One region of the Kitasatospora sp. NPDC054768 genome, then DNA from elsewhere that is predicted to be linked to it. Evidence: predicted binding sites of a transcription regulator. Region 1 holds the regulator's gene; each other region holds the start of a gene.
The links. The regulator HrcA, encoded in region 1, represses chaperone genes, less so after heat shock. The targets are predictions, from matches to a motif close to TTNGCACTCNGNNNNNCNGAGTGCNAA.
Positions count from the first base shown of each region.

Region 2: groES (co-chaperone GroES) is a predicted target of HrcA. The motif match lies at 1,344-1,370, and genes of this name have one in related genera.
Region 3: ACWGKU_RS22035 (FmdB family zinc ribbon protein) is a predicted target of HrcA. The motif match lies at 2,566-2,592, and genes of this name have one in related genera.

Region 1 covers NZ_JBSHBN010000027.1:13,237-20,995, forward strand. Annotated here, with positions in the region: gene ACWGKU_RS11100 (AMP-dependent synthetase/ligase) at 1-790, shown strand, start outside; gene hemW (radical SAM family heme chaperone HemW) at 848-2,077, shown strand; gene ACWGKU_RS11110 (Uma2 family endonuclease) at 2,118-2,675, shown strand; gene ACWGKU_RS11115 (DUF3097 domain-containing protein) at 2,682-3,509, opposite strand; gene pspAB (PspA-associated protein PspAB) at 3,541-4,125, opposite strand; gene htpX (zinc metalloprotease HtpX) at 4,158-5,078, opposite strand; gene hrcA (heat-inducible transcriptional repressor HrcA) at 5,368-6,402, shown strand; gene dnaJ (molecular chaperone DnaJ) at 6,478-7,617, shown strand; gene ACWGKU_RS11140 (16S rRNA (uracil(1498)-N(3))-methyltransferase) at 7,693-7,759, shown strand, end outside.
Region 2 covers NZ_JBSHBN010000168.1:1,278-9,036, forward strand. Annotated here, with positions in the region: gene ACWGKU_RS34090 (class I SAM-dependent methyltransferase) at 1-673, opposite strand, end outside; gene ACWGKU_RS34095 (hypothetical protein) at 715-1,044, opposite strand; gene groES (co-chaperone GroES) at 1,511-1,816, shown strand; gene groL (chaperonin GroEL) at 1,933-3,558, shown strand; gene ACWGKU_RS34110 (LysR family transcriptional regulator) at 3,691-4,689, shown strand; gene ACWGKU_RS34115 (WhiB family transcriptional regulator) at 4,789-5,115, opposite strand; gene ACWGKU_RS34120 (response regulator transcription factor) at 5,678-6,289, shown strand; gene shbA (RNA polymerase sigma factor ShbA) at 6,787-7,344, shown strand; gene guaB (IMP dehydrogenase) at 7,639-7,759, shown strand, end outside.
Region 3 covers NZ_JBSHBN010000074.1:1,230-8,988, reverse strand. Annotated here, with positions in the region: gene ACWGKU_RS22055 (sigma-70 family RNA polymerase sigma factor) at 1-729, shown strand, start outside; gene ACWGKU_RS22050 (hypothetical protein) at 907-1,128, shown strand; gene mscL (large conductance mechanosensitive channel protein MscL) at 1,164-1,583, opposite strand; gene ACWGKU_RS22040 (hypothetical protein) at 1,614-1,898, opposite strand; gene ACWGKU_RS22035 (FmdB family zinc ribbon protein) at 2,237-2,554, opposite strand; gene ACWGKU_RS22030 (MFS transporter) at 2,681-4,054, opposite strand; gene ACWGKU_RS22025 (potassium/proton antiporter) at 4,439-5,923, opposite strand; gene ACWGKU_RS22020 (penicillin acylase family protein) at 6,163-7,759, shown strand, end outside.

The DNA of each region.
Region 1 (7,759 bases):
CGGCGGCCGGCTGCGCGGTGCGGTCTCCGGCAGCGCCGCGCTCGCCCCGGAGATCGGCTACTTCTTCATCGGCGCCGGCGTGCCGATCCTGGAGGGCTACGGCCTGAGCGAGACCAGCGCCGGCTCCTGCGTCAACCGCGCGGAGGACGTGCGGATCGGCACGGTGGGCCGCCCGCTGCCCGGCACCGAGGTGCGGATCGCCGAGGACGGCGAGATCCTGCTGCGCGGCCCGGGCGTCATGCGCGGCTACCACAACCTGCCGGAGAAGACCGCCGAGGTGCTGGAGTCGGACGGCTGGTTCCACACCGAGGACATCGGCGAGCTCACCCCGGACGGCTTCCTGCGGATCACCGACCGCAAGAAGGACCTGTTCAAGACCTCCGGCGGCAAGTACGTGGCGCCCAGCGAGGTCGAGGGCAAGTTCAAGGCGGTCTGCCCGTTCGTCAGCAACATCCTGGTGATCGGCAACGGCCGCAACTTCTGCACCGCGCTGATCGGCCTGGACGAGGCGGTCCTCCTGCCGTGGGCCGCCGAGCGCGGCCTGGCCGGCAAGAGCTACGCCGAACTGGCCGCCGAGCCGGCCGTGCACCAGCTGATCGAGGGCTTCGTCAAGCGGGTCAACGCCGACCTCCAGCGCTGGCAGACGATCAAGAAGTTCCACCTGCTGCCGCGCGACCTGGACATCGAGCACGGCGAGCTCACCCCGAGCCTGAAGATCAAGCGCCCGGTGGTCGAGCGGACCTACGCGGACGCCGTGGCGGCCATGTACGCGGGCGCCAACGAGGCCTGAGCCGCCCCGCCCCGTACGGCTCACCCGAACGGGTGCGCCGTACGGGACAATGGGCTCATGCCCTCCGCACTCCCCGACGGCGATCCGGTGCCGTCCGACGGTTCCCTGCCCGCGCACGCCCTCGACGGGCTGGGCGACCGGCCGTTCGGCTTCTACCTGCACGTCCCGTACTGCGCCAGCCGCTGCGGCTACTGCGACTTCAACACCTACACCGCCACCGAGCTGCGCTCCTCCGGGGCGGTCGCCTCGCAGGACACGTACGCGGACAACGTGGTCGCCGAGATCCGCCTCGCCCGGAAGGTGCTGGGGGACACGGACCTCCCGGTGCGGACCGTCTTCCTCGGCGGCGGCACCCCGACCCTGCTGCCCGCCCGCGACCTGGTGAAGATGCTCGCCGCGATCCGCGAGGAGTTCGGGCTCGCCGAGGACGCCGAGGTCACCACCGAGGCCAACCCGGAGTCGGTCGACCCGGCGTACCTGGCCGAACTGCGCGAGGGCGGCTACAACCGGCTCTCCTTCGGCATGCAGAGCGCCCGCCCGCACGTCCTGAAGCTGCTCGACCGCCACCACACCCCGGGCCGCCCCGAGGCCTGCGTGGCCGAGGCCCGCGCGGCCGGCTTCGAGCACGTCAACCTCGACCTCATCTACGGCACCCCCGGCGAGTCCGACGACGACTGGCGGGCCTCCCTGGACGCCGCCATCGGCGCCGGGCCCGACCACGTCTCCGCGTACTCGCTGATCGTCGAGGAGGGCACCCGGCTCGCCGCCCGGGTCAAGCGCGGCGAACTGCCGATGATCGACGACGACGTGCACGCCGACCGCTACCTGATCGCCGAGGAGGCGCTCGCCGCCGCCGGCTACTCCTGGTACGAGGTCTCCAACTGGGCCACCGCCCCCGAGGGCCGCTGCCGCCACAACGAGCTGTACTGGACCGGCGCCGACTGGTGGGGCGCCGGCCCCGGCGCCCACAGCCACGTCGGCGGCGTCCGCTGGTGGAACGCCAAGCACCCCGCCGCCTACGCCCAGGCCCTCGCCGAGCAGCGCACCCCGGCGCTGGCCCGCGAGGTGCTGGCCGAGGAGGACCGCCGCGTCGAGCGCATCCTCCTGGAGCTGCGCCTGGTCGACGGCATCCCCCTCGACCTGCTCACCGACACCGGCCGCAAGGCGGCGGACCGGCACCTCGCCGACGGCCTCCTCGCCGCCGGGCCGTACCGGCAGGGCCGCGCCGCCCTGACCCTCCGGGGCCGCCTCCTGGCCGACGCGGTGGTACGTGACCTGGTGGACTGATTGTCGTTAACGTGGTGTCAGCCGTCGGAGGGAGAGCGCCATGACCGCCATCGATGATCGGATGACCGGGATCTTCGAGAACCTGGAGGTGCCGGAAGGCGTCAAGGCCGAGCTCATCAGGGGGGAAATCGTGATGATGGCCGGGCCTGACATGGTCCACAACCTCATCGTCCTGGCGATTCAGCACCAGCTTCCGTACGGTCGGTGGCGCCCTCTCACCACGCAGGACCTGGGGATCCCCGGCCAGGCCAGCGAACCTCAGCCCGACCTGGTCGTCTTCGAACGCGGGGCGGTCGAGGAGCACGGACGGCTACTGCCGTCGCCGGCGGTCTCCCTGGTGGTCGAGGTGGTGTCGAAGACCAGTGTCGACCGCGACTACCGGACCAAGCGGGAGCTCTATGCCGAGGGCACTGTCCCCGCGTATCTGATCGTCGACCCGATCAAGGGAGTGTGTGTGCTGCTGACCGAGTTGGGTCAGGAGCCCGGCTCCGGTCTCCCGAGGTACATGTCCGAGCGGACCAGTAAGTTCGGCGAGCCCGTCCCCATCGAGCTGCTTGAAATCAATCTGGACACCACGGACTTTCAGAAATACGTCTGACCGGCCTCACTCCGGCAGGGCCGTGAAGTCGATCAGCTCCTCCACCCGGCCCAGCAGTTCGGGCTCAAGGTCCCTGTAGCTGTTCACCTTCGACAGGATGTGCTTCCAGGCCGCCGGGGTGTCCACCGGCCAGCCGAGGCGGCGGCAGGTGCCCTCCTTCCAGTCCTCGCCCCGCGGGACGGCGGGCCAGCCGGGGATGCCCACGCTGGAGGGCTTCACGGCCTGCCAGATGTCGATGTAGGGGTGGCCGGCGACCAGCACCGAGTCGCCGGTGACCTGGGCGGCGATGCGGTGCTCCTTCGTCCCCGGCAGCAGGTGGTCGACCAGGACGCCGAGGCGGCGGCCGGGGCCGGGGGCGAAGTCGGCGACGATCGCGGGCAGGTCGTCGATGCCGCGCAGGTACTCGACGACGACGCCCTCGGTCCGCAGGTCGTCGCCCCAGACCCGCTCGACCAGCTCGGCGTCGTGCCGGCCCTCGACGTAGATCCGGGACTCGCGGGCGACCCGGGCGCGGGCGTTCGGGACGGCGACGGAGCCGGAGGCGGTGCGGCCCGGCGTCCGGGCGGGAGCCGGGCCGGCCGGCCGGACCAGGGTGACGGCCCGGCCCTCCAGCAGGAAGCCGCGCGGCACCAGCGGGAACACCCGGTGCTTGCCGAACCGGTCCTCCAGGGTGACGGTGAACCCCTCGGCGGTCTTCTCGCAGCGCACCACCGCCCCGCAGAAGCCGGTCGCCGTCTCCTCGACCACCAGGTCCCGCTCGGCGGGCACCTCCGGGGCGGGCTGCTGCTTCTTCCACGGCGGGGTCAGGTCGGGTCCGTACTGGCGGCTGCGCATACGGGTGATCATAGGGACGGCGGACGGTGTGTCAGAGGCCCGGCGCGCCCCAGACCGGGAACCAGCGGCTCAGGTCCTTCTCCAGCCGCAGGTCGTTCCCCAGCATCGCGTTGACCTGCAGCTCCAGCGGGCTGTTGCGCTTCTCCCCACCGCCGGGCATCGGGGCGAAGGGGTAGAACGTCCCGCGCTTGTAGAGGTAGACCAGGGCCAGCGACCGCCCCTGCGGATCGCGGAAGCCGACCAGCGAGCAGAGCAGCTGCGGCCCGAAGCCGTTCGCCTCCAGCTCGCTGTTGACCGCGTGCAGGTCGTTGACCAGCTCCGGCAGCTCCTCGGGCCGGTGCCGGGCGAGCAGCCAGGAGTAGCCGTAGTCGTCCTTGGAGGCCTCCACCGGGACGCCGCCGCGCTCGGTGTCGGCGTCCAGCAGGGCCCGGACCTGCTGCTCGACCTGGACGAAGGCCGCACCCTCGACGGCCGCGAAGCAGACCGAGCCGAGCCCGGTGGGGGTGAACCCGGCCCCGGCCTCCAGGGTGAGCGCGGCGGACGGCACGCCGAACAGCTGGTCGAGGTCGGGCTTGACGGGCTTGGTGCGGCCGAACAGGGTGTCCAGGATTCCCACGGCGGTCCTCTCGCGTCAGGGGCTCGGCGGGTTCAGCGGCCGAGCTGCTCGGAGATCCTCGCCAGCTGCTCCAGCCGCTTCTCCAGGCTGGGGTGGGTGGAGAACAGCTGCGAGGCGGCCTCCCGGGCGCTCAGCGCGGGGGCGAAGTAGAAGGCGTTGTACGGCTGCGCCTGGCGCAGGTCCTTGCTGGGGATGGCCGCGATCTGCCCGGTCACCTTGGTGAGCGCCGAGGCCAGGGCGCTGGGCCGGCCGGTGAGCTGGGCGGCGGCCCGGTCGGCGGCCAGTTCGCGGTAGCGGGAGAGCAGCCGGGTGAGCAGGAAGCTGATCGCGTAGACGACGATCGACACCAGCGGGATGATCAGCGCCAGGATGGCGGCGTTCTGGTCGTTGTTGTTGCGCCCGCCGCCCATGAAACCGCCGTACACGGCGATCCGGGTCATCGCCCCGGCGAGGACGCCGAGGAACCCGGCGATCGTCATCACCGCGACGTCCCGGTGGGCGACGTGCGACAGCTCGTGCGCGAGGACTCCCTCCAGTTCCTCCGGTTCCAGCCGGCGCAGCAGCCCGGTGGTCACGCAGATCACCGCGTTCTGCGGGTTGCGGCCGGTGGCGAAGGCGTTCGGCATGTCGTTGTCGGCGACCGCCACCCGCGGTTTGGGCATGTCGGCCAGGGCGCAGAGCCGGTCGACGGTGCCGTGGAGTTGGGGGAACTGTTCCGGGGACACCTGGTGGGCGCCCATCGCCCGTTCGGTGATCTTGTCGCTGAACCAGAACTGGGCCACGAACAGCCCGCCGGAGATCAGGACGATCAGTGGCCAGGCGCCGCGCAGCAGCGCGATCAGCAGGCCGGTGAAACCGACGTACAGCAACCCGATCACGAACATCGTCGCGACCATGCGGCCGGTCAGGCCGCGGTCGGGCGCGAAACGGGTGTGCTGGCCCGAGCTCGACATCGCTTGCTCCTCCGTTCGCCGTCGCTTTCGATGCTGCCACCCGGACGGCCTCCCGGCACCACCCCGGTGCCGGGAGGATCGAACCGCCGGGGCCCCGCGGGCCGTGTCCGGAACTGCGGGGAGGATCACGCCCCTCGGGCCGTTCCTGCCGTGGGACCCGGGCCTTACACTGGCAGGTACGGTTCTGGCACTCGTAGGTTCAGAGTGCCAAGACCAGGGGCCTCCCGGAGCGGCCCGCAGCAGCGAGGGACACAGTCGGACAACGTGCGAAGACGGAGGTGCGTGCCCCATGGCCGGTGAGGTCCGCCAGCTGGACGAACGCAAGCTCGCCGTACTCCGCGCGATCGTGCAGGACTACGTGGGCACCGAGGAGCCGGTCGGCTCCAAGGCCCTGGTGGAACGGCACAACCTCGGGGTCTCGCCGGCGACCGTCCGCAACGACATGGCGGCGCTGGAGGAGGAGGGCTACATCCACCAGCCGCACACCAGCGCCGGCCGTATCCCGACCGACAAGGGGTACCGCCTCTTCGTCGACAAGCTCGCCGAGATCAAGCCGATGAGCGCCCCCGAGCGCCGGGCCATCCGGCACTTCCTGGACGGCGCGGTCGACCTGGACGACGTGGTCGCCCGCACCGTGCGGCTGCTCGCCCAGCTGACCCGGCAGGTCGCGGTGGTGCAGTACCCCTCGCTGACGCGCTCCACCGTCCGGCACATCGAGCTGGTGGCGCTGGCCCCGGCCAAGGTGATGCTGGTACTGATCACCAACACCGGCCGGGTCGAGCAGCGGATGGTCGACTGCCCGGGCTCGGTCGGCGAGACGGTGCTGGCGGACCTGCGGGCCCGGATCAACGCGAGAGCCGCCGGCCGGCGCCTCCCGGAGGTCCCGGGGCTGCTGGAGGAGCTGCCGGCGCTGTTCGAACAGGCCGACCGGCCGACGGTCAGCACGGTCCTGGCGACCCTGTTCGAGACGCTCGCCGAGCAGAACGAGGAGCGGATCATGCTGGCCGGCACGGCCAACCTGACCCGCTTCGGGCACGACTTCCCGCTCACCATCCAGCCGGTGCTGGAGGCCCTGGAGGAGCAGGTCATCCTGCTCCGCCTCCTGGGTGAGACCGCGGACGCCGCGATGACGGTCCGGATCGGGCGGGAGAACGCCTATGAAGGGCTGAATTCCACCTCGATCGTTTCGGTCGGCTACGGTTCGGGCGACGAGAGCGTGGCGAAACTGGGTGTGATCGGTCCGACCCGGATGGACTACCCCGGCACAATGGGGGCGGTGCGAGCGGTGGCGCGGTACGTGGGCCAGATCCTGGCCGAGTCCTAGCAAGGGCCACCGTTAGAATTTCAACGGTGGCGTCCAGTCGCAGCACTACTACAGGCGGAACAAGCGGAGCATTTGGTGGCCACGGACTACTACGCGGTACTCGGCGTCCGACGGGATGCGGGGCAGGACGAGATCAAGAAGGCGTTCCGGCGCCTGGCACGCGAACTGCACCCGGACGTCAACCCGGACCCGAAGACGCAGGAGCGGTTCAAGGAGATCAACGCCGCCTACGAGGTGCTCTCCGACCCGCAGAAGCGTCAGGTCTACGACCTCGGCGGGGACCCGCTGTCCCCGGGCGGCGGCGGTGCCGGCGGCTTCGGCGCCGGCGCGGCGGGCTTCGGCTTCTCCGACATCATGGACGCCTTCTTCGGCGCCGCGGCCGGCCAGCGCGGCCCGCGCTCGCGCACCCGCCGCGGCCAGGACGCCATGATCCGGCTGGAGATCACCCTGGAGGAGGCCGCGTTCGGCACCACCAAGGAACTCCAGGTCGACACCGCCGTCACCTGCACCACCTGCAGCGGCGAGGGCGCGGCCCCCGGCACCTCGGCGCAGACCTGTGACATGTGCCGCGGCAAGGGCGAGGTCTCCCAGGTCACCCGGTCCTTCCTGGGCCAGGTCATGACCTCCCGCCCCTGCCCGCAGTGCCAGGGCTTCGGCACCGTCGTGCCGACCCCGTGCCCGGAGTGCGCCGGCGACGGCCGCGTGCGCGCCCGCCGCACCCTGACCGTCAAGATCCCGGCCGGGGTCGACAACGGCACCCGGATCCAGCTGGCCGGCGAGGGCGAGGTCGGCCCCGGCGGCGGCCCGGCCGGCGACCTGTACGTCGAGATCGCCGAGACCACCCACGCCATCTTCCAGCGGCGCGGGGACGACCTGCACTGCACCGTCACCATCCCGATGACGGCGGCCTCGCTCGGCACCCGGGTGCCGCTGCAGACCCTGGACGGCCTGGAGGAGGTCGACATCCGGCCCGGCACCCAGTCCGGCCAGTCGATCCCGCTGCACGGCCGGGGCATCACCCACCTGCGCGGCGGCGGCCGGGGCGACCTGATAGTGCACGTCGAGGTGAAGACGCCCACCAAGCTCGACGCCGAGCAGGAGGAGCTGCTGCGCCGCCTCGCGGTGCTGCGCGGCGAGGAGCAGCCGTCCGGCCAGTTCGCGCCGGGCCAGCAGGGCCTGTTCTCCCGCCTGAAGGACGCCTTCAACGGCCGGTAGTCGTCCGCGGAGGGGTGCCGGGGGATCCCGGCACCCCTTCCGTGTTCCCGTCCCACTCCTGGAGGTTCCCCCGTCATGACCGCGCCCGTCTTCGTCGTCGAGACCGAGCGGATCGCCGCCGCCGTGCCCGGGGCCGTGGTGC
Region 2 (7,759 bases), on a different contig from region 1:
ACTCGGCCTCGGCGTCCCGGGGCACGGCCTCGTGCGGGATGCCCGGCGCGACCTTCAGCGCGCCGATCGGGGTCCGCCGGCCGGCCTCGATCGCCCAGGAGAGCGGTGGGGCGTACGCCTCCGGGTCGAACACCCGGCCGCGCGAGGTGCGCCGGGCCGGGTCGGTGAACACCGCGTCGTAGCCGGTGACGTCCACCTCGGCGACGTCCGCGCAGCGCACCTCGACCAGCTCGGACAGGCCCAGGGCGGCGGCGTTGGCCGCGGTGGCGGCGCAGGCCGCCGGGTCCTTGTCGACGGCCAGCACCTCGATGCCCGCCCGGGCCAGCGCCAGCACGTCCCCGCCGATGCCGCAGCACAGGTCCGCCAGCCGTCGGACGCCCAGCGCGGCGAACCGCTGCGCCCGCCACTCGGCCACGCTGCGCCGGGTGGACTGCTCGACCCCGTTGGGCGTGAAGTACATCAGGTCGGCGTCCGCCCCGAACTTCGCCCGCGCCCGCTGCCGCAGCCGCGCCTGCCCGAAGGCCGCCGAGACCAGCTCCGCCGGATGCTCCCGGCGCAGGCGGGTCGCCAGCGCCAGCTCCTCCTCGGGGGTGAACTCGCGCAACTCGGCGAGCAGGGCCTGGCCCTCGGGCGTCAGCAGCGGCTGGAGGTTCTCGGTGTCCACGGGGGCCATTCTCGCCGCTCGGCCGGTCGGTGACCGCAGTGGTGCGGCGGTCACCGGCCGATGACGGGGATGCCGGAGGCGAGCCGGCCCACGAGCACGCCCAGCGGTGCTGCGGCCACCGCGGCGTACGGCGTGATCCGGTAGCCGAGCCGTCGGGTGCCCCGGAAGGTCAGGGTCAGCAGCACGAGCAGGACCACGACGCCGAAGACGTCCAGGGCCACGGTCCCGGGGCCGTACAGGGCGAGCAGCTTCAGCACGTTGAGCACGAGCGATCCGAGGAACACCGCGACGGCGGTCACCGCGAGCACCACCGCGGCGAGCACCAGGTCCGCCGCCCAGTGGATCCGCGGCGGCTCGGACGGGGCGGCCGGTCGGCTCACCGGAGCGCCCCCGGGAGGAGCGGCAGCGCGGGCGGGGCGTCCTTCGCGCCGGAGGGGTCGACGCGTACCGGGGTGTCGGTCATGGCAGGAGTCTGCCCGAGGGAGTGCCGCCCGTACAGGTGAACGGCAGTACGGCCCCCAGCAGGGGCGGCGCCGGCGCGGCGAGGGCGGCGTCCCTGGGCCGGGACGGGCCGGGACGCACCGGGATCGAGGTCATGGCAGGAGTCTGCGGGGGCCGGGCCGGGGCGCACATGAGTACGGCTGCTCATCCGCGGAACCGAGGGCCCCAGGGCGCGTCGTTGGCACTCTGGTTGACTGAGTGCTAACACGGCCCTATGGTCGTCCTTGGCACTCTCCACCGGGAGAGTGCTAACGCGACGACGTGTGTCTGACCCCCGCGACGGCAGGCCCGCAGGATCGCCCTACCCGTTAGAAAACCCCGTAATCTCCGAAGGGGAGCTCGGACGTGACCACCAGCAGCAAGGTTGCCATCAAGCCGCTCGAGGACCGCATTGTGGTCCAGCCGCTCGACGCCGAGACCACCACGGCCTCCGGCCTGGTTATCCCGGACACCGCCAAGGAGAAGCCCCAGGAGGGCGTCGTTCTGGCCGTCGGCCCGGGCCGCTTCGAGGACGGCCAGCGTCTGCCGCTCGACGTCGCCGTGGGTGACATCGTCCTGTACTCGAAGTACGGCGGCACCGAGGTGAAGTACCAGGGCGAGGAGTACCTGGTGCTCTCCGCCCGCGACGTCCTCGCGATCATCGAGAAGTAAGACGTTCCGACCCGCCCCGGATCCGTGTCCCAAGTGACAGGGGCCCGGGGCGTGGTTGTTGGTTCACGTAGTTCGGCGGCCGGTGGGCCGGCCGCAGCCCCGAGGGAATAGGGAACATGGCGAAGATCCTGCAGTTCGACGAGGACGCCCGCCGCTCGCTGGAGCGCGGTGTCAACAAGCTGGCCGACACCGTCAAGGTGACCATCGGCCCCAAGGGCCGCAACGTCGTCATCGACAAGAAGTTCGGCGCCCCGACCATCACCAACGACGGTGTCACCATCGCCCGCGAGGTCGAGCTGGACGACCCGTACGAGAACCTTGGCGCGCAGCTCGTCAAGGAGGTCGCCACCAAGACCAACGACGTCGCGGGTGACGGCACCACCACCGCCACCGTGCTGGCCCAGGCCCTGGTCAACGAGGGTCTGCGCAACGTCGCCGCCGGTGCCGGCCCGGCCGCCCTGAAGAAGGGCATCGACAAGGCCGTCGCCGCCGTCTCCGAGCACCTGCTCTCGATCGCCCGCGAGATCGAGGGCAAGGACGACGTCGCCGCCGTCGCGTCCCTCTCCGCCCAGGACACCCAGGTCGGCGAGCTGATCGCCGAGGCGATCGACAAGGTCGGCAAGGACGGTGTCATCACCGTCGAGGAGTCGAACACCTTCGGCGTGGAGCTGGACTTCACCGAGGGCATGCAGTTCGACAAGGGCTACCTGTCGCCGTACTTCGTCACCGACGCGGAGCGGCAGGAGGCGGTCCTGGAGGACCCGTACATCCTGATCAACCAGGGCAAGATCTCCTCCATCCAGGAGCTGCTGCCGCTGCTGGAGAAGATCCTCCAGGGCGGTGCCTCCAAGCCGCTGCTGATCATCGCCGAGGACGTCGACGGCGAGGCGCTGTCGACCCTGGTGGTCAACAAGATCCGCGGCACCTTCAACGCCGTCGCCGTCAAGGCCCCGGGCTTCGGCGACCGCCGCAAGGCGATCCTCGGCGACCTGGCCGTCCTGACCGGCGGCACGGTCATCTCCGAGGAGGTCGGCCTCAAGCTCGACCAGGTCGGCCTGGACGTGCTGGGCACCGCCCGCCGCGTGACCATCACCAAGGACGAGACCACCGTCGTCGACGGCGCCGGTGACTCCGAGGCCGTGGCCGGCCGCGTCGCCCAGATCAAGGGCGAGATCGCCGCGACCGACTCCGACTGGGACCGCGAGAAGCTGCAGGAGCGCCTGGCCAAGCTGGCCGGCGGCGTCTGCGTCATCAAGGTCGGCGCCGCCACCGAGGTGGAGCTGAAGGAGCGCAAGCACCGCCTGGAGGACGCCATCTCGGCGACCCGTGCCGCGGTCGAGGAGGGCATCGTCGCCGGCGGTGGCGCCTCCCTGGTCCACGCCGCCAAGGTGCTGGACGGTGGCCTGGGCCTGTCGGGCGACGAGGCGACCGGTGTCGCGGTCGTCCGCAAGGCGCTGCACGAGCCGCTGCGCTGGATCGCCCAGAACGCCGGCCTGGAGGGCTACGTCATCACCTCCAAGGTCTCCGAGCTGGAGGCCGGCCAGGGCTACAACGCCGCCACCGGCGAGTACGGCGACCTGGTGAAGGCCGGCGTCATCGACCCGGTCAAGGTCACCCGCTCCGCCCTGGAGAACGCCGCCTCGATCGCCTCCCTGCTTCTCACCACCGAGACCCTCGTGGTGGAGAAGAAGGAGGAGGAGGCCGACAACGGTCACGGCCACGGCCACGGCCACTCGCACTGAGGCTCCGACGCCTGACCGGAGGCCCGGTCCGCGCCCCGCGAGGGGTGGCGGGCCGGGCCTCCGGCGTTCACCTTCACCGTTCAACTATCAGTAGAATTTTGCAGAATGCAAAGATTGCCTTATAACTGAGGCATGATCGAGGCCCGCCATCTGCGCGTCCTGCGTGCCGTCGCCCGCACCGGCTCCTTCTCCGCCGCCGCCCGCGAGCTGGGATGTACGCAGCCCGCCATCAGCCAGCAGATGAAGGCGCTGGAGAAGTCGGTGGACACCCCGCTGGTGGTCCGCTCGGGCCGCGGGATGCAGCTCAGCGAGGCCGGCCGGGTCCTGCTCAAGCATGCCACCGGAATCCTGGCCGGGCTCTCGGCCGCCGAGGAGGAGGTGGCCGCGATCGCCGGGCTGCGGGCCGGGCGGGTGCGGCTGGTCTCCTTCCCGACCGCGAGCTCCACCCTGGTGCCGCCCGCGGTCGCCCGCCTGCGGGACGGCCATCCGGGGGTGCGCGTGTCGCTGGTCGAGGCGGAGCCGCCGGAGTCGCTGGCGATGCTGCGCGGCGGCGAGTGCGAGATCGCGCTGGCCTTCCGCTACCCGCAGTCCGACGGCGCCGTCGCGCTCCCGGCGCCGGCCCACGGCACGCCGCGCGAGGCCCGGGCCGAGGCCAATCTGGAGGCGCAGCAGCTGACCGCGGGGTCCGACTGGTCCGATCTGGTGGTCACCCCGCTGCTGGACGACCCGCTGGTGGGCCTGCTGCCCGCCGGCCACGGGCTGGCGGGGCGGGGCGGCGCGGTCGGGCTGGCCGAGCTGGCGGGGGAGCAGTGGATCGCCGGCTGCCCGCAGTGCCGGGGGCACCTGGTGGAGCTGTGCGCCGGGGCGGGCTTCGAGCCGCGGATCGACTTCGCGACGGACGACTACCCGGCGGTGGTCGGCCTGGTGGCGGCCGGGCTGGGGGTGGCGGTGCTGCCCCGGCTGGCGCTCCGGTCGGTGCGTCCTGACGGCGTGTCGACGGTGCCGGTGCACACGGCCTCCGGGGCGCCCGCGGTGCGCCAGGTGGTCGCGCTGACCCTGCCGGACCTGGCGGAGGTGCCGGCCGTGGCGCTGATGCTGGAGCGGCTGGCGGGGGCGGCCGCCGATCGCTGACGGTGGGTGACGGGACCGCGGGGGTCCGGTACGTAGGGTGAGCCAGAAGGCTGAAGCGCCGCGAAGGAACGTTTCTTCACGGCGCTCACGGAGTCGGGTCTAGCGCTGGGCGACCGCCGGCGGGGCCAGCGGGACCTCGATCAGTCGGTGCCGCGAGCGCCCCAGCATCTCCTCGCGCTCGTCCTCGGTCATCCCGCCCCAGACGCCGTACGGCTCACGGACCGCCAGCGCGTGCGCCGCGCACTCGGCGATCACCGGGCAGCGCATGCAGACCTCCTTGGCGCTGGCCTCGCGCGAACTGCGCGCGGCCCCGCGCTCGCCCTCGGGGTGGAAGAAGAGCGAGCTGTCCACGCCACGGCAGGCTGCGGAGAGCTGCCAGTCCCAGAGGTCCGCGTTGGGACCGGGGAGGCGGGAGAAATCTGCCATGGCTCATTCCCTTCAGAGGCTGTCGGCCGTCGGCCGGGCGTTCGGCGGGGCTGCTGCCGAGCGGTGCGGCGGGGCTTCGATGCACTGGTGTGGACACCTGGAAATATGACTTAAGGCAACTCCATGGACAAGTCACCCACACACTGGCACAACAGTCAATGACCATACGAAAGCTATAAAAACGGGCATAGTGGGCAAGGGCTCCGCCGGGCGCGGGCGTGGCAATCGGGTGGCCGACGGGCGCGCGACGTGCCGAATCGGTGTGCGGGTCGTACGCCCACCGCGCGCGAGCTGCGCAAAAGTGCGGCGTGTGCACCGCGATGCGGCTGATCGGTAATGGGTTGGCCACGTACAGTGGTGGAGGTGGCCCCGAAGGCCGTAACTCATTCGAGTGACGGTCGTTGGAAGTGCGGAGGCGGTTAGCGGGCGCCGGACGTCGGGAACGATCGCGGGCAGGTTGGGGCGATCAGGACGGAGTCTGTCGCCGATCGGCCGTGTCGGAGAGGTTCGTACCAGCCAGGAGGCTCAACGTGACGCGGATCAGCTGCGGAGGACGACGGTCATGACTTCCGTTCTCGTTTGCGACGATTCCCCGCTCGCCCGCGAGGCGCTTCGCCGCGCGGTCGCGACCGTACCCGGTGTGGACCGGGTCACCACCGCGACGAACGGGGAGGAGGTCCTCCGCCGCTGGGTGGCCGACCGCTCCGATCTCGTTCTGATGGACGTCCGGATGCCCGGCCTCGGCGGGGTCGAGACGGTCCGGCGGCTGCTGTCCGCCGACCCCGGCGCGCGGATCATCATGCTCACCGTCGCCGAGGACCTCGACGGCGTCGCGCTCGCGGTGGCCGCCGGCGCCCGCGGGTACCTGCACAAGGACGCCTCGCGCGCCGAGCTGCGGGCCACCGTCACCCAGGCCCTCGCCGACCCGACCTGGCGGCTCGCCCCGCGCCGGCTGCGCAGCCCCGACATGGGCGCGGCACCGACGCTGACGGCGCGTGAGATCCAGGTGCTGGAGGGCATGAGCCACGGCCGCAGCAACGCCGAGATCGGCCGTGAACTGTTCCTCTCCGAGGACACCGTCAAGACCCACGCCCGACGGCTGTTCAAGAAGCTCGGGGCCTCCGACCGGGCGCACGCGGTGGCGCTGGGTTTCCGCTGGGGCCTGGTCCGCTGACCACCGGCGGCGCCGCCGGGTGCGGCGTGCCGCCGGCGGTTCCCGGAGCGGGTGCCGCACAGGCGTGTGACGTTACGGTCCCGAGGTTGCACCATGGAGGAGTGGAGCACCTCGGGGACCAGCGGACAGGCACTGCGGCGAACCACACGGCCGCAGGACACTCGGCGGACGGCGCGACGGACGGGACCACCACCGATCGCGGCGGGGCGGGAGGCGGCACGGTGCAGGAGGGGCCGGTGGTGCGGGGCACGCCCTACGGTGCCGCAGCGCATAACGTTCCGGTGCACAACTCCGGACGCGGTGCCGCGTTTTCCCGCTCGACCAGGCACCATGGACCGATGCGCGACGACGTCGCCGGTACGGCCGGCCAGGCGGACCCGGCGGAGGCCGAGCCCTCCGGTCCGGGCCGTGATCCGTCGTACGCCGACCCCGACGGTCCCGTCGGCCTGACCGGCCCGGACCGCCCGCCGGTGCTCGGCACGGGCGGCTCGCCGCTGATGGGCGAACTGGTCGCGGCCGCGGTCCGCGGCGAGGGCCCGGCGATCGACGCGCTGCTCGCCTACGTCCACCCGCTGGCGCTGCGGTACTGCCGCGCCCGGCTGGTCCGGCTGCCCGGCGGGGCCCGGCACCACGTGGACGACGTCGCGCAGGAGGTCTGCGTGGCCGTGCTCTGCGCGCTGCCCCGGTACAAGGACCAGGGGCGTCCGTTCGAGGCCTTCGTGTACGGGATCGCCGCGCACAAGATCGCCGACCTCCAGCGGGCCGCGATGCGCGGACCCGGCTCGACCGTCGTGCCGCAGGACGACCTGCCCGAGGTGCCGGACGAGGCGCTCGGCCCCGAGGAGCAGGCGCTGCTGAGCAGCGACGCCGCCTGGGCGAAGGAACTCCTCTCCAACCTGCCGGCCCGTCAGCGCGAGCTGGTGCTGCTGCGGGTGGCCGCCGGGCTGTCGGCGGAGGAGACCGGCGAGGTGCTCGGGATGTCGCCCGGCGCCGTCCGGGTCGCCCAGCACCGGGCGCTCAGCCGGCTGCGGGCCCTCGCGGAGGAGTCCTCCTGATCGGGTCCCCCGATCCGGCGGCCCGTCCCGATCCGCACTCTTTCCACCGTTTCCGGGCGGAATGAGCCACGGGGCCGGGTTGTTGTCAAGGGCACACGAGGACACATTCGCGGTGCCAGTACCATGGGGTATCGGCGCCTGGGCGGGTTGCCAAAGTTTGACGGGTGCGCTCTGGGTCCCCTTGGAGGATCCTCCCATTGCATCCGGCTTCGGCGGTCTGCGCGAGTGAGCGATGAATGCGCCCCCACCCTCGGGCGTGAGCGGATAAGGCCGGCCACGGAAGGTACCCCCCAAATGTCTTACAACGCCGCAGGCGTACCCGAGAAGTTCGCGATGCTCGGGCTCACGTACGACGACGTGCTGCTGCTGCCCGGGGCCTCCGAGGTGCTGCCGAACCAGGTGGACACCTCCTCGC
Region 3 (7,759 bases), on a different contig from region 1:
GCCGCCGACGCCGAGCGCGCCAAGGACGTCTTCATCCGGTCCAACCTCCGGCTCGTGGTCGCCGTCGCCCGTCGCTACCCGCGCAGCGGCCTGCCGCTGCTGGACCTCATCCAGGAGGGCAACGCGGGCCTGGTGCGCGCCGTCGAGAAGTTCGACTACGCCAAGGGCTTCAAGTTCTCCACGTACGCGACGTGGTGGATTCGGCAGGCGATCACCCGGTCCATCGCCGACCAGTCCCGCACCATTCGGCTGCCCGTGCACCTGGTGGAGGAGCTCGGGCGGATCCGGCGGGTGCAGCGGGAGAAGTCCAAGGAGCTGGGCCGTGAGGCGGAGCCGGCCGAGATCGCGGCCGAGCTGGACACCACCGAGGCCCGGATCAAGGACGTGCTGGACTGGGCGCGCGACCCGGTCAGCCTCAACATGTCGGTCGACGACGAGGGCGAGACCCAGTTCGGTGACCTCGTCGAGGACACCGGGGCCACGTCCCCCGAGGACGCCGTGATGGTCATGCTCCGCCGCGAGGAACTGGACGACCTGATCGGGCGGTTGGACGACCGCACCGCCTCGATCATCCGCTCCCGCTACGGGATGGAGGACGGCCGCGAGCGCACCCTCACCGAGGTGGGCAAGCAGCACGGCCTCACCCGCGAGCGGATCCGCCAGATCGAGAAGCACGCGCTGGCCGAGCTGAAGAAGATCGCCGACCACGCGGGCTTCGAAGCCGCCTGACAGGCGAGCCGACAGGCCACCCGACAGTTCCGCCTGGCAGGTTGCCCGACGGACCGGTCGGGCCCATGGGCCGAGCCCTCATCCGGGCCCTGGCGCGGAGCGTTCCGCACCGGGGCCCGAGGCGTGCCGCGGGGCTCTTAGGCTGGAGGGGAGGGACGAGTGGACGGAGTGGACGGCGTGAGCGAGCAGGGGCAGGAAAAGGGCCAGGAGCAGGACCGGGCGCAGGAGCCCCGGGAGGCTGCGGCCGCCAAGGCCCGGCTGGTCTTCCGGGACCCGTTGGACCAGCAGTCCAGTGACGACACCGATGCGGGCTGGGGTGCCCGCCCCGGGGCGGGGGAGGGTGGTGGACGGGGGCTGGACTGGTACCTGAGCCAGCGCCCGCCACACCACGGGGGCTGAGGAACGGGGACCGGGCGCCGACCGGCACCCGTCGGTCAGCGCAGCGGCGCGACCAGCGCGTCGCGGATCTCGGTCAGCAGGGTGACCTCCTTGGCTTCGAGGTCCGCCGCCTTCTCGGCGAGGGTCTTGCGGTGGGCCGCCAGCTTGTTCATGGGCACGATCAGAACGAAGTAGACGACCGCCGCGGTGATCAGGAACTGGATTGCGGCGCTGATCACCGATCCCCACAGGATGAGGATTCCGGACGTGACCTCGCCGGTCGGGCTCGCCTCGCAGGGCCCCTTGAGGCAGGAACTGTAGGACGCGAGGTCTTTTGTCCCGAAGACGCCGACGAGTGGATTGATCACGCCCTTGACGAAGGCGTTGACGATGTTGGTGAAGGCCGCGCCGATGACCACGGCCACGGCGAGGTCGATGACATTTCCACGCAGCAGGAATTCCTTGAAGCCCTTCATGCCGCCTCGAACGACGAAGTCGCCCCCCGGTTACGGGTGATCTTCCGTAGTCCCGGATTGACAACCCGTCCGGCCCAGCGCGCCCCCCTGGGGAGGCGGCAGACCGGCCCGCGCGGGCCCCAGCGCCAGCGCCGCCGCCACCGCGAGCAGCACCAGGACGGGCACCCCGGCCCGCCGTCGCACCGCACTGCGCCAGCGGTGCCACCCGCCGCACCCGCGCCGGATCGGCGGGAAGCCCGGCAGCTCCTGCCGGGGCGGCACGGCGGGCGCGGGCAGCGGGAGGGGCAGGGGCAGGGAGAAGTTCGCGGTCGTCATCGACGCACCTCCGGAGTGTCGGCGGCCCGGCCCCTCGCGGACCGGATGCCCACACGATGAGCGTTTCCGGCGAACTCGGACAGCATTTTCCCCAGTCCTGTGGATAACCGGGCCCTGTGGACAACTTCGTTCACCCGCACGAGGTGCTCCGGCCCGTCCGGGGTGACGGAAAAGCCCATGGGGCCGCAGCGGGGGAAGAAGGGGGAGGGGGAAGAGGGGAGGTCGACGGCTGGAGTCGGCGGAAACGCGGAGAGGCCCGCCGTCCCCGCGTGGAAGCGGGGCCGACGGGCCTCTCCGAGGTCTGCGGGCCGTCCCGGGCCGATGGCCCGGCGCCGAGGTCAGCTCGCGGCGGGAGCCGGGCTGGACGACGACGAGGAGCCGGAGCTCGACGACGAGGACGAAGCCGAGGAGGACGTGGACGTGGCGGACGACGTCGAGGGGGTCGACGACGACCCGGCGCCCACCGTGCTGCTGGAGGACGAGCGGCTGTCGGTCCGGTAGAAGCCGGAGCCCTTGAACACGACGCCCACGGCCGAGAAGACCTTGCGGAGTCGTCCCTGGCAGTCGGGGCACGTGGTCAGCGCCTCGTCGGTGAACTTCTGCACCGCCTCCAGGCCGTTGCCGCACTCGGTGCACTGGTACTGGTACGTGGGCACTTGTCTTCCTCCTGGCACTCTCGCCTGATGAGTGCTAACGATGGTCAATGATGCGGCATTCCGCGGGATCAGTCCAGCGACTCCGGTGTGAGATGGGCCGGGCCCGGCCGCCGGACCGCCTCCCGCTCAGCCCTTGGCCGCGCCCACCAGCCGCCCGGCACCGCCGTGCTCCGCCGGGACGTCGCCCGAACCCCGGGCCGGAGAGGTGCCCGCGACGGCCGCCCCGGGTCCCGGTGCCACCAGCAGGTGCCGCAGCGAGAGCAGCACGATCAGCCCCAGTCCGGCCCCGGCCACCGGCACCAGGAACCCGGTCGAGGGCCCGTGCCCGTCGATCAGCCGGCCCGCCGCCATCGAGCCGACGGCCAGCCCCAGCCCGATGGCGCCGGTCAGCCAGGTGAAGGCCTCCGTCTTGGCCCCGTCCGCGACCAGCGTCTCGACCAGGGTGTAGCCGCTGATCAGGGTCGGTGCGATGGCCAGCCCGCAGACCAGCCCGGCGACGGTCAGCGCGACCAGGTTGGGCATCGCCCACAGCACCGAGCAGCCCAGGACCAGCAGCGTGTAGCTGATCAGCATCCGCTGCTGCACCGGCCGCCGCCAGGCGATCACGCCGTACAGCACGCCGGCCAGCATCGAGCCGCCGGCGAAGATCCCGTACACGGTGCCGCCGGCGTCGTGCTGCCCGACCGAGTCGGCGAAGGCGTTCACCGATACCTGCATGCCGCCGAACACCGCGCCGACCCCGAGGAAGGTCCCGGCCAGCAGGCGGACGCCGGGGGAGGCGAGCGCCGAGGCGCGCTTGGTGCCGGGCTGCGGCACGATCCGGGCCGGGGCGGTGCGCCGCTGGGCGGCGAAGGCCAGGCCGCCGACGAGGGTCAGCGCGGCCTCGGCGACCAGGGCGGTGGCCGGGTTGGCGAGGGCGGCGATGCCGGAGGCCAGGATCGGGCCGATCACGAAGGTGAACTCGTCCGTCACGGACTCGAAGGCGAAGGCGGTGCTCACCCGGGCCGCGGAGGCGTCGGAGGCGCCGTCCGCGGTGAACGTGGCCACCCAGCGGGCCCGGACCATCGCGCCGACCTGCGGAACGCTCGCACCGGCCGGGACGGCGGCCAGGAACAGGCTCCAGGCGGGCGCGTGACCGAGCGCGAGCGCGATCAGCGCGCCGACCGCGGCCGCGTGCACCAGGACGGTCGGGACGAGCACCGCGGCCTGGCCGTAGCGGTCCGCGAGCCGCCCGGTCTGCGGCCCGACCAGGGCCTGGGCGACGGCGGCGACGGCGGTGACCGTACCGGCGGTGCCGTACGAGCCGTGGGTCCGGGTGACGAGCAGCAGGATGCCCATGCTGAGCATCGCGTACGGCAGCCGCGCGACCAGGGCGGGGGACAGGAACGTCCAGGCCCCGGGCGTGCGCAGCAGCTCGCCGTACCCGACGCGGGCGGGGGCCGGAGCTGCGGGGGTGGCCGCGTGGTCCGCGGCGGTGTCGACCGTTCGGCGCGCCGTCACGGTCGGTCCTTCCTGCTGCCTGGTAGCGCGGCAGGGCATGGTGTGGCCCCGACGGCGCCGAGAGTCGTCCTCTCGCGCGTCGACCGGGGTAGATACCGGGCCGGTCCGGCGTGGTGGCCGGGAGCCGGACCGCGGCCGCCGAGCGGTCGCGCCAACTCTGCGTCAGGCAGAAATTGGGGGTGGTCTAGCGATGGTTATACGGATGATCGAACCATCGTATCAGTTACGCGCGTAGATACCCTCGGCCGACCCCGGCCCAGGCGGCCCGCCCCAGCCGTGACGGGCCGGAGGGGCCGGGGCGGGCCGAGGAGTGCAGGGCGGGCCGGGTGAGCCGGAGCAGCCGGTTCGAGCAGTGAAGGGGCCGAGCCGAGCCGGCCCCCGCGCTCACCGCCCGTTCAGCCACCCCGCGAGCTTGCCGCCCTTGTCCACGGCCCGCAGCCGCCGCTCCGCCGCCTCGCCGACCTCGTCCGTGGTGACCACCAGCAGTTCGTCCCCGCCGCGCAGCACCGTCGCCTTGTCCGGCACGAAGGAGTTCCCCTCCCGCACGACCAGGGTGACCGCGGCCCCCTTGGGCAGCCGCAGCTCGCTGATCTCCACGCCCGACATCTTCGAGGCGGGGGAGAGTGCGACCGACAGCAGGTGCCCGTGGAGCTTCTCCAGCGGGGCGGACTCGATGCCCAGGTCCTGGCCCATGTCGCCCTCGTCGATCCGCAGCCGCTTGGCCACCCACGGCAGGGTCGGCCCCTGGAGGAGGGTGAAGACCACGACGAGGATGAAGACGATGTTGAAGACGTCCTCGGCCCGGTGCGCGCCGGACACCACCGGGATGGTGGCCAGCACGATGGGCACCGCCCCGCGCAGCCCGGCCCAGCTCAGCAGTGCCTGCTCGCGGGCCGGCACCTTGAACGGGGTGAGCGAGACCATCACCGACAGCGGCCGTGCCAGGAACACCAGCACTCCGCCGATCACCAGCGCGGGCACCACCGCGTCGCCCATGGTCTCGGGCGTGACGAGCAGCCCGAGCAGCACGAACATGCCGATCTGCCCGATCCACGCCAGTCCGTCGGCGAAGCCCCGGACGGCCGGGCCGTGCGGCAGCTTGGAGTTCCCGAGTATCACCGCGCTGATGTAGACGGCGAGGAAGCCGGAGCCGTGCAGCAGCGCGCCGCCGGCGTACGCGAGCACGGTGAGCGCCATCACGGCGATCGGGTAGAGGCCCGAGGAGGGCAGTGCGACGTGCTTGAGCCCGTAGGAGCCTATCTTTCCGACGGCGAGGCCCACCGCGGCGCCGATCGCCAGCTCGGCGGCGATCGTGCCGATCAGGACGTACCAGGTGTCCAGTTCCCCGGTGGTGGCGAAGGCGACGACCAGGATGACCACGGGCGCGTCGTTGAAGCCGGACTCGGCCTCCAGCAGGCCGGTGAGCCGGTGCGGCAGCGGGACCATCCGCAGGACGGAGAAGACGGCGGCCGCGTCGGTCGAGGAGACGATGGCGCCCAGCAGCAGTGAGGTGCGCCAGTCCAGGCCGACCAGCCAGTGCGCGCCGGCGGCGGTGGCGAAGACGCTGATGCCGACGCCGACGGTGGCGAGCACGGTCGCGGCCGGCATGACCGGCTTGATCTCCCGCCAGCTGGTCTTGAGGCCGCCTTCGGCGAGGATCACCACGAGTGCCGCGTAGCCGAGCACCTGGGTGAGCTCGGCGTTGTTGAACGTGACGCCGATCCCGTTCTGTCCCAGCGCCACGCCGATCCCGAGATAGATCAGCAGGCTGGGCAGCCCTGATCGGGTGGAGAGGCGGACGGCGCCCACCGCGAACAGCAGGATCACGGAGGACTCAAGCAGGAGCTGGTTCAGATGGGAGACGTTCACGCAGGGGCACCTCGGGCAGGCATGGGCGGGCGGGGTGTCTGGTGGTGCTGTGGGGTGACCCGTTAAGAAGTCGTCAATGCTCCTCTTGCGGATCGTTACGCAGTCTAACATTTTGCCATATCTTTAGCTTGGTCCCCCGTTCACGGTGCCCGGCCGACTCGGCCTAATGTGGTGCCCTGTCACGGCCGCAGGCCCTGGACACGCCCGCCCGCCCCGAAGTCAGGACCGCAAGGACCCAGATGCCCCGCTCGAAGAAGTTCCGGCGCGCCCGTCTGATCGTGATCGTGCTGGTCGTGCTGCTGGTGGCCGGCACCGGCTACGGCGGCTACCGCGGGGTCTCCGCGGTCCGCGCCTCCTTCCCGGAGGTCGACGGCAGCGTCAAGGTGCCGGGCCTGAGCGCGCCCGTCGACGTCAAGCGGGACGCCAACGGCATCCCGCAGCTGTACGCCGACACCGACGAGGACCTTTTCCGTGCCCAGGGCTACGTCCAGGCGCAGGACCGTTTCTGGGAGATGGACGTCCGCCGGCACATCACCGCCGGCCGGCTCTCCGAGATGTTCGGCGACGGCCAGGTCGACACCGACGCGTTCATCCGCACCATGGGCTGGCGGCAGGTGGCGCAGAAGGAGTTCGACACCAAGCTGTCGCCGGAGACCAAGAAGCACCTCCAGGCCTACTCGGACGGCGTGAACGCCTGGCTCGCCGAGCACCCCGGCGGCGCGAAGGCCTCGCTGGAGTACGGCCTGCTCGGCGTGGTCAACGGCGGCTACCGGCCCGAGCAGTGGTCCCCGGTCGACTCGGTGGCCTGGCTCAAGGCGATGGCCTGGAACCTCTCCGGGAACCTCCAGGAGGAGATCGACCGCTCGCTGCTGGCCCAGGACTTCGGCCCCGACAAGATCGCCGAGCTGTACCCGGACTATCCGTACGCCCGCAACGGCACCATCGTGAAGACCGGCGCCGTGACCGGCGACAACTACCGTCCCGCCGACGGCTCCCCGCAGTCCGGGACGGCCGCCGGAACGGCCGCCACCGCCCAGGGCGCGGCGGCCACCAAGGCGATGCTGCAGGGCCTGACCGACCGGGTCGACTCGATGCCGCAGCTGCTCGGCCGCCCCGGCCAGGGCATCGGCTCCAACTCCTGGGTGGTCGCCGGTTCGCACACCACCACCGGCAAGCCGCTGCTGGCCAACGACCCGCACCTCGGCCCCGGCCTGCCCTCGGTCTGGTACCAGATGGGCCTGCACTGCCGGACCGCTTCCCCGGCCTGCCAGTTCGACGTCTCCGGCTTCACCTTCGCGGGCATGCCCGGCGTGATCATCGGACACAACAAGGACATCGCCTGGGGCTTCACCAACCTCGGCGCCGACGTCACCGACCTCTACCTGGAGAAGGTCACCGGCCCGGAGACCTACCAGGTGGACGGCAAGGACGTGAAGTTCGACCTCCGCAAGGAGACCATCAAGGTCGCCGGCGGGGAGGACCGCACCATCACCGTCCGCACCACCCAGACCGGCGCCCCGCTGATCTCCGACCAGAGCAGCGAGCAGCAGAACGTCGGCAAGTACGCCCCCAACGGCCAGTCCGCCCCGGACCGCGGCACCAGCGGCTACGGCGTCGCCCTGCAGTGGACGGCGCTCAGCCCCGGCAAGACCATGGACGCCGTCTTCGAGCTGGACAAGGCGAAGAACTGGGACGAGTTCCGCGCCGCCGCCAAGGACTTCACCGTCCCCGCGCAGAACCTGATCTACGCCGACGCCAAGAACATCGGCTACCAGGCCCCGGGCAGTATCCCGGTCCGCGGCAAGGGCGACGGCACCCTCCCCTCGCCGGGCTGGG